Regions from separate parts of the Butyrivibrio sp. AE2032 genome, predicted to be linked through region 1. Evidence: riboswitches for the same ligand, from Rfam matches in the RefSeq annotation. Region 1 holds a riboswitch; each other region holds the start of a gene.

What was found. A riboswitch is a leader RNA that binds a small molecule or an ion and turns the genes downstream of it on or off. The one in region 1 is predicted to bind S-adenosylmethionine.
Region 2: linked by a shared signal. The riboswitch ahead of metK (methionine adenosyltransferase) and the one ahead of BO18_RS24010 (hypothetical protein) in region 1 are both predicted to bind S-adenosylmethionine.
Region 3: linked by a shared signal. The riboswitch ahead of metK (methionine adenosyltransferase) and the one ahead of BO18_RS24010 (hypothetical protein) in region 1 are both predicted to bind S-adenosylmethionine.

What each region holds. Positions count from the first base shown of each region.
Region 1 is NZ_JNLF01000005.1:1,432,756-1,435,966, forward strand. It holds gene BO18_RS24000 (Imm51 family immunity protein) at 1-85, opposite strand, end outside; gene BO18_RS36040 (hypothetical protein) at 296-430, opposite strand; SAM riboswitch class I at 767-852, shown strand; gene BO18_RS24005 (hypothetical protein) at 941-1,654, shown strand; SAM riboswitch class I at 1,720-1,804, shown strand; gene BO18_RS24010 (hypothetical protein) at 1,883-2,470, shown strand; gene BO18_RS24015 (ADP-ribosylglycohydrolase family protein) at 2,484-3,211, shown strand, end outside.
Region 2 is NZ_JNLF01000003.1:991,882-995,092, forward strand. It holds gene BO18_RS06420 (DNA polymerase III subunit alpha) at 1-690, opposite strand, end outside; gene metK (methionine adenosyltransferase) at 818-2,008, opposite strand; SAM riboswitch class I at 2,096-2,226, opposite strand; gene BO18_RS32490 (hypothetical protein) at 2,493-3,211, shown strand, end outside.
Region 3 is NZ_JNLF01000004.1:103,798-107,008, forward strand. It holds gene BO18_RS32870 (AAA family ATPase) at 1-111, opposite strand, end outside; gene metK (methionine adenosyltransferase) at 235-1,428, opposite strand; SAM riboswitch class I at 1,511-1,609, opposite strand; gene BO18_RS14640 (hypothetical protein) at 1,883-2,788, shown strand; gene BO18_RS14645 (CpaF family protein) at 2,785-3,211, shown strand, end outside.

The DNA.
Region 1 (3,211 bases):
AGATAGACCTGATCGTTACATCAGTAAGATCAAGATTTACCGAGATGCAGTCTTTACCGATATAGGAATAAGAATAGTTTTCCATAAGTGGCCCTCACAGCTTGTATTTCTTATGTTTACGGAATTATGGAATTGTAAACCATAAGAAAAGAATGATCCGTCACAACTTCATTTTATTCTATTTTCGGAACGTTTAGTGAAACATTTTCGATTTTCGTTAGAAATCGCCTTAAAACATTTCTTGTTTTCGTTAGAAACCGCGCCAAAACATTTCTCGTTTTCGTTAGGAGTCCAGTTATCTGGCCAGCACCTTCATTGCCTTTGCATACTTCTTGGCAAAGTACCCGGCGGCAGCATAGCCTCTTTTCTGAGATGCGCTCATGGCAGGTCTGCCTGCTGTGTTTCTTACGTTATTGGTATTCTTCTTCATGACGGATCTCCTCCTTATCATCTGTATCTGCCTATATGATAAAAAGACAGATGGTCGGAAATTGTCGCATCTATCACTTTATAACAAACCCGGAGTAAGCAAAACATCTTGTTGAATATCCCAGGTTGCGGTGCTATATTTCATTTGTAAACTAAAATGGTTTACAAATGAAAAGTTGCGTATATCGATACATCCAAATCGTATTTTTGGCACCTTATAAACCACCTTCAATTTTATTATTTTATTAGCACCTCAACAGTCGTTTTTCAACCCTTGTATGTCCTTTTAATAGGACTGTTTTTCCTTGAAATCCGCAGCAGGCATGCTATACTTAAAGCACCATAAAGAGTACGCGAGGGACAAGCCCGTTGACCGTACAGCAACCTGCCTGGAGCAAGGTGCTAAAGCTTGAATGATGGGACCATTGGTTTTTCCTACCTCCTTTTGTGTGTGTACTGATCCCGTCATTCAAGCAGACGGGATCAAGTATTGAATACGGAGGTAACAAAAATGGGAAAGAGAACAGTAAGCGTAGCAGCAGCGATCAACATCAGATTCACAGGGGAAAACACCACACATAACCTGGGCGTTATGAGCGCCAGGCTTGATAAGAAGCAGTACAACAGGATTAAGGCTTCATATGATACCGGCATATTCCAGTACATGAACGAGGATACCGCCTTGGCCGACCTTATGAAGTTTTTCGACTGGGGCGAGGAAGATAACGACGATCAGAAGATCCTTATCGACTACCCGCTGGAGATCAGGTCAGGCTTTTCTTTCGAGATCCTGCCTGTATTGACCGAAGGCGGCAGCGATGAAGATAACGCTGAAGAAGACGGCAGCTTCGCGGAAACAACAGAAGATGATCTTGACCTTCCCAACGAATGGTTCGACGAAGACAGCGAAGAGTTTAAAAGAAGCGAAGCTTTCGAGGATGCCATGGACGGGCTGAAGGACTGGATGAGGCATAACGGCATGGAAGAAGGGCAGCGTCACTACTGCGTTGAAGACAATAAGGGACGCTACGTCTGTTCTTTGGACATCTCCTGGCCGTTCGGAGTTTTCGGACTTCAGAAAGGATTCACAAAACCATTGTGCATCCTGGCCTGGAACCCGGATGAAGAGAGCATTAAGAAAGCAGAAGAGTTCGGATTCACCTGCTTCACGGACATTGAAGAATTCAAGGACTACATAAGAAAGACATACTTGGGAGCAAGCTGAAAATGTCGCCCGGCATGCGACCAACAGGAATGACGCAGTCGTTATACTGAAGCCATAACAAGAAACAACCATTAAGAGTACGCGAGGGACAAGCCCGGTGACCGTACAGCAACCTGCAAAAGCAAGGTGCTAATGCTTGAACGATGGGACATAAGAATACACCTCTTCAAGGTCCCGTCGTTTAATCAAACAAAGACGAGATCAATAATTTAAAGGAGGTCATATAACATGGCAGGAGACGTAAAGTACATTACAAGGTACCAGAAGGCAAACACGACACAGGTGAACGTACGCCTTAGCAAGAAGTACGACGCCGACATTATCGGGTTCTTCGAGGAGATGGAGGACACCGGCAAGGCTACCTACATTAAGAAGCTTATCCGCGAGGATATGGCGCGCAGGGCGGCCGAGAAGGCAGACGGGGCTTCCGCTGAGGAGGCCGGCGGCGAGGCTGGTGGTGAGCCTAGTGGTGAGGCCGGAACAGAGCCCGCGCCGGAAAAGATACTGACGGTCGCAGAGCTTGCCGTAAGGATCGGTTCGAGCGTTCCGACCGTATCTTCCTGGTACCGATTCAAGAAAGAGAACCCGGAGCATGAGCTGGCAAAGCTTCTTCCCGACTTTTTCAGGAAGGGCGCGCACAGGACAAGATGCTGGCACGAGTCGGACATTGAGAAGCTTCTTAAGTTCAAGGCTTCCATTCCGCAGGGCAGGAACGGCGTCATGGGTTCCATAACGCAGAAGTATCAGAAAAGGAAGTCTGCCGGCAGCGGTGCGCAGGAAACAGCCGGCAGTCACGAAACAGATCACGCAGCATAAGGAGGTAACGGCAATGTTAGGAGCAATCATAGGAGATATAGTTGGAAGCAGATTTGAGTTTGACAGAGGAAACAAGAGCAGGGATTTTAAGCTGTTCACTTCCGAGAGCGACTTTACGGACGATTCTGTAATGACAGTCGCGGTTGCCGAGGCGCTTATGGACGCAGGCAGGGACGCTGACGAGAAGACCGTCAAGAAGCACATTATCCGTTCCATGAAGAAGTGGGGCCAGAAGTACCCCCACGCAGGATACGGCGCGAATTTCATATACTGGGTACTTTCAGATGACCCAGAGCCGTACGGAAGCCTGGGTAACGGTTCGGGCATGAGAGTGTCCGCAGCAGGCTGGCTGTACGACACCATAGAGCGCACCAGAGAGGTCGCGAGATGGACGGCCGAGGTAACGCACAATCACCCTGAAGGAATAAAGGGAGCAGAGTCCACGGCATCCGCCATCTTCATGGCAAGGAAAGGCGCGTCTTTGGATGAGATCCGCGACTATATCGTTAAGGAATTCGGTTACGACCTGTCCAGGACATTGGACGATATCCGTCCCAACTACCAGCACGTCGAAGACTGTATGCACACGATGCCTGAGGCATTCGAGTGCTTCCTTGAAGCTGACAGCTATGAGAGCACGTTAAGGAACGTCATGTACATCGGCGGAGACACTGATACTTTGTGCGCGATTGCCGGTGCCATAGCCGAGGCAAAATGGGGGATCCCGCACGGAATAGACAT
Region 2 (3,211 bases), on a different contig from region 1:
AACCTTCTTGCCGGTCTGGATGCAAAGAAGAAGGTCATGGGCCTCAGCATCATCGGCATAGGTGTAGTGGCAGTCGTTGGTTGCAACCAGCGGAATATCCAGCTGATCAGACAAAGCAAGGAGTGTATTATTTACCATGCGCTGCTCGGGGATCCCGTGATCCTGCAGTTCAAGGAAAAAATTGCCATGGCCGAAGATAGCATCCAAACGCATTGCCGCCTCTTTTGCCTGGTCGTTCTTACCCTTTACGATGTTCCTTGGAATCTCTCCTGCGAGGCAGGCACTGAGAGCAATTATACCCTCGTGATATTTCTCCAAAAGCTCCATATCTACTCGGGGCTTATAGTAATAACCCTCAGTAAATCCGCGGCTTACGATGTGGGAAAGATTCGCATAGCCTGTGTTGTTCTCAGCAAGGAGCACCAGGTGGTAGTACCTGTCATCTGAGGCAGAAGTTTCTTTTTCAAAACGGGAGCCGGGAGCCACATAGACCTCGCACCCTATGATGGGATTGATTCCCTCTGCCTTGCAGGCCTTGTAGTAATCGATAACGCCGTACATAACTCCGTGGTCAGTAATAGCCCCGGCAGTCATGCCCAGGTCCTTAAGGCGCTTCACATATTCTTTTATCTTATTGGAACCGTCCAAAAGAGAGTACTCAGTGTGGACGTGAAGATGAGCAAAAGCCATTTTGTTCCCCCAATACCCGATTAATTCAATAGAAAGATTATAGCATACGGCAAGTGACATAAAAAGGACAGGCAGTCTAAGTGACCACCTGTCCATGACATTCTGTCGATATTTCTTTTACCAAATATTACTGTACTGCTGCCTTAAGCTCTTCAACCTTATCTGTCTGCTCCCAAGGAAGGTTCAGATCGTTGCGGCCGAAGTGTCCATAAGCTGCTGTCTGCTTGTAGATAGGACGACGAAGGTCGAGCATCTTGATGATTCCTGCAGGACGAAGGTCGAATACCTTTCTAACTGCCTCTGTAAGCTTCTCATTAGAAACCTTGCCTGTTCCGAATGTATCAACAAGAACTGATGTAGGCTGTGCAACACCGATAGCGTATGAAAGCTGGATCTCTGCTCTGTCAGCAAGGCCTGCTGCTACGATGTTCTTTGCAACGTATCTGGCAGCATATGCAGCTGAACGGTCAACCTTTGTGCAATCCTTTCCTGAGAAAGCTCCGCCGCCGTGACGAGCTGCTCCGCCGTAAGTATCAACGATGATCTTACGACCTGTAAGTCCTGCATCACCCTGAGGTCCGCCGATTACGAAACGGCCTGTAGGATTGATGAAGATCTTTGTGTTAGCATCAACCATTGTCTGGTCAACAACTGCATCGATAACGTACTTTCTGATGTCAGCGTGGATCTGCTCCTGAGTAACCTTCTCATCGTGCTGAGTTGAGATAACGATAGCCTCAAGTCTGATTGGCTTGCCGTTCTCATCATACTCTACAGAAACCTGGCTCTTTCCATCTGCGCGAAGGTAAGCAAGTGTTCCGTTCTTTCTAACCTCTGTGAGTTTCTTTGTAAGCTTGTGTGCAAGGCTGATAGCGTAAGGCATAAGCTCCTCAGTCTCGTTTGTAGCGTAACCAAACATCATACCCTGGTCGCCGGCACCAATTGCCTCAAGCTGCTCATCTGTCATGTTGTTCTCTCTAGCCTCAAGAGCCTTGTCAACACCCATAGCGATGTCTGCAGACTGCTGGTCAAGAGCAACCATAACTGCACATGTGTTTCCATCGAAGCCCTTTTCGGAGCTGTCGTAACCGATCTCGCAAACTGTCTCACGAGCGATCTTAGCATAGTCAACAACTGCTTTTGTTGTGATCTCACCTGTGATGAGAACGAAACCTGTGCAAGCTGTTGTCTCGCAAGCAACACGGCTCATTGGATCCTGTGCCATGCATGCATCAAGGATAGCATCAGAGATGTTATCACAGATTTTGTCGGGATGTCCTTCAGTAACTGATTCGGATGTGAAAATAAACTTATCCATTCTTTTTCCTTTCTTGCGCTTTGCGCCATAAAATAAGAAATCCGCTTGTTGCGTGCACAAACAAGCGGAACTGACCAATTTCAGATCCTCTTATTGCTCGTAAGGTTTCTGCAGTTGAAGCAGAAGCAGTTGCACGCTCAGGTTGGCACCTTCCTCATGATCCAAGGGGTTGCCGTGGCTTCACAGGTCCTATGTACCTCCACCACTCTGAATAAGAGAACTAGTTAAAATATAATTGCTAAGCGGACATATATCTGTCGTCCGTTAAGCAATGATACCCTATAGCATAAATAAAATCAATAGGATAATTTGAAAATTTTTGTTAATTATGGTATATTGGCCTTCGATGTTTCTTTTTATGGATGGGTCTCATCCATTTCTGCTCGGATTCTTCCGGCTTTTTCGCAGAAACATTCCATTATTAAAAGCTAGAGTGAGTGAATCTTTATTTCGGTTTTTATGAATTTTAAAAGGAGGAAAGTATTTGAATCAAACTGAATATTTTAAGGACCGTAAAGCTGTGCTAGAGAAGGAGATTGCGGAATTAGAGCGAGAGATAGCTCTTTTGCCGGAAGGGTGTTTGACAATCAGCAAACGACAGAGAAAAGGAAAGGAGTATATTTCATATTATAAAGAGGTCAAAACAAGCGAAGGAAAACAAAAAATATATCTTTCCAGAGAAAAGGTAGACGAAGCCAAGATTTTAGCGCTTAAGGCTTATAAGTGGAGAATGCTACAGGATAATAAAAATGAATTGGAAGCCATAAAACATTATCTGAAGTACAGGATTAACAGTCATTACCTGGAAATGCTAAATCCTTTATCGCCATACAGACCGTTGCTTGTCGACGGCAAAAGCACCCCGGAAATATGGGAATCAGAACCATATGAAAAGTCTAAGGATCATCCAGAACACCTGATAGTTAAGGCACCAAAAGGAGAATTTGTCCGTTCGAAATCAGAGGCAATGATAGCGCAGGTATTATATACCAAAGGCATCCCTTATAGATACGAAAACATTCATGATATAAATAGGGTAAGTATAGCCTCTGACTTCACTATTATGAATCCAAAGACAAGCGAAATAAAAATATGGGAGCATTTTGGATTATGCGACAAACCATATTATCAGTCCACGATAGACTTCAAGATGCATCACTATATTAGAGCTGGTTATCTTCCAGGCCATAACCTGATTCTTAC
Region 3 (3,211 bases), on a different contig from region 1:
ATCTTTCCTCGGGCAGAACACCTTTATGCAGGTGACCTTAGCGTCTTCTATCTCTTTGCCTACATCAGCCGTCGTCAGTGTCAGAGGCTTGTCTTTGGGTTCTTTTTTCATGCATATTCTTCCGTGTAAAGACTTTTTCAAATGCTAGCAGAGATATTTCCCGAAAACAACACGCCCGGTTAAAGTTGAGACTGAAACCGGGCGTTATGAATTATATTGTCCTATGAACGGAAGTTATCTGATGCCTGCGAGCTTCTTAATCTCCTCGGCCTTGTCGGTCTTTTCCCAGGGCAGGTCGATATCAGTCCTGCCGAAGTGACCGTAGCTTGCAGTCTTCGCATAGATGGGTCTTCTGAGATCCAGATCCCTGATGATGGCTGCAGGTCTTAAATCGAATACCTTATTGACGATCTCAGTGATCTTCTCATCGTCGATCCTTCCCGTTCCGAACGTATCGACCATTACGGATACCGGCTTTGCAACACCGATAGCATAAGCAACCTGTACTTCACACTCCGATGCGACTCCTGCCGCAACGATGTTCTTTGCGATATAACGCATCATGTAGCATGCGGAACGGTCGACCTTCGTGGGGTCCTTTCCGGAGAAGCATCCGCCGCCGTGACGCGCAAAACCGCCGTATGTATCGACGATGATCTTCCTTCCGGTAAGTCCGGAGTCGCCCTGAGGTCCGCCAACCACGAATCTTCCCGTAGGATTGATGTAGATCCTCGTGTTCTCATCGATGAGCTCCGCAGGGATAACGGGCTTGATGACGTTCTCTTTGATGTAATCCACAAGGTATTCGAGAGTCACGTCTGCGCTGTGCTGAGTAGAGATAACTACCGCGTCGATCCTCTTCACCTTGTCGTTCTCATACTCAACGGTTACCTGTGACTTACCGTCAGGCCTTAAGAAATCCGCACCGTTCTTGCGAACTTCGGTAAGGCGGATCGTAAGCTTGTGTGCAAGAGATATCGGCATCGGCATAAGCTCAGGTGTGTCATCGTTTGCGTAACCGAACATCATGCCCTGGTCGCCTGCTCCTGTATCGAGTTCCTTTTCGCCGCCGTGACGAGCCTCATATGACTCGTTGACGCCCATTGCGATGTCGGGGGACTGCTCATCGATCGATGTGAGCACTGCGCATGAATTGCTGTCGAAACCCATATCGCTGGAGTTGTATCCGATCTCTTTGATCTTGTTCCTTACTATCGAGGGAATATCGACATAAGCCGATGTTGAGATCTCGCCCATGACGAGTACCATACCCGTAGTCGTGCAAGTCTCGCATGCGACTCTTGCCGTGCTGTCCTGCTCAAGTATCGCATCGAGCACGCTGTCAGAGATCTGGTCGCAGATCTTGTCGGGATGTCCCTCCGTAACGGATTCAGAAGTGAACAGCCAATTTCCTTTTTTATTTCTCATTGTCTTTCCTTTCCGTTCAATGCCTTTGTTAAAGAAAAAACCTTCCCCCGAAAGGAGAAGGCCAACGTCTTTTTATAAACGATCCTCATCTTTCAGGTTTCCCTGCCGGAATTGGCACCGCTGCTTTCCGCGGTTGCCGGGTTCTTAACGGGCCGGTCCCTAGAACCTCTCTTGATAAGCAATGAACTTGTTTTTTATTGTGAGATGATTTTACTTATCCTCACCCCCTTTGTCAATTGTCCCGGTGCATATGACGGCAAGGTTTGAAAAATTCTTTTCGAAAACAGTTACGGAATGCCGAAACGTTAATAATATTAATTAATTTATTACCCTGCGAAAACCGTGTTTCATGGCATCTTCCGTTGTCGTTTTTGTCGTATTTTGTCGCTTTTATCAAAGGCTTGCCGGCCTTACAATCCGGCTTATCAACCAATGACGCAAGGAGGAACAGAATATGGCTTTCACGATAAAGATCTACGAGAAGAACGGATATATCTATACGCTTCTCAAAAAGCGCCTGAGCAGTTTCTTCCCTGACGCCTATATCGTCGATCCCTACCTTGAACCAGATGATCTGGACGACCGTTTCAGCAGCTATACCAAGGTCATATACGATCCTGCTGACATGAATGAAGAACAAGCTTTTTCACATACAACCTCTCCAATAAGGCTTACGGAAGACGGCGGGGCGATAGACTGTGCCAGACTCATACACCTGTTACGCACACCTATGGAAACACCCACAATACCCGGCCCGGTCAAAGGAACTCTCTCCGCCGTCATTCCGTTCGTCTACACAGACGTAAGGGACAGATTCATATGCGAACTGTCTGACAGTTTCAGAGGTGCCGACATCAACATCAGACTCGATTTCACGAGCAAACTGAGAGCATTATGGAAAGGATCTTCGGGATGCAACATGACTTCGCTTCTCGAAGCCTGCAGATCAAAAAGATTCACACCCGAAGATATTCTCAAGTACTGCAATATGGATGACCTCGGTTTTCTCACTCCGGGAAGCTGTACAAATTACGACGATGTCTACGATCTCGGAGCAGGACGCTCTGTCACACTCATGAACCTCGCGGCGGAACTCGTGCATTCAAAGACAAGATCGGTCAACGTTCTGGCCGTCATTGAAGGCTTCAGGACAAAGGATCTTCCCGAACTGCTCTGCGGATGCGACATGGTATACATACTCCTGCCGTCTAAGACCGCTAGCGAAGATCCCGGAGCACAGGATCTCATATCAATGCTTAAAAAGATCCTGGGACCGGAGAGGATCACGGTTTATTACGCAGCCGGTCCCAATGAGACCGGCGATGAAGAGAACATCGGTCAGAGGGAAATTGCCGTATGACGCCTTCAAGGACCGGTACTGTCGACATAAAAGAGCAGATAACATATTGCGTCCTTAATACCATCTCGGGCGAGACAGATCCTTCTGACGAGAAACTCCGCGAGATAATCTCAGATGTGATATCAGAAAACACTTCCTGCAGGATGAGCCTGGACGAAAAGCGCGAGATGGCTCAGTCTGTCTTCAATTCTCTCAGGAGACTGGATGTGATCGAACCACTGATGGAGGATCCGACGATCACGGAAATAATGGTAAACGGACCATATAAGATCTTCTACGAAAGAAACGGAAAACTATACAGATCAGACTTAGCTTTCCGTGACGAGGAATCACTCAAGACCTGCATCTCCTGCTTCTTTGCAAACCAGAACAGACCGTTGAACGAAGCATATCCGATAGCGGACTTAAGGCTGCCTGACGGCT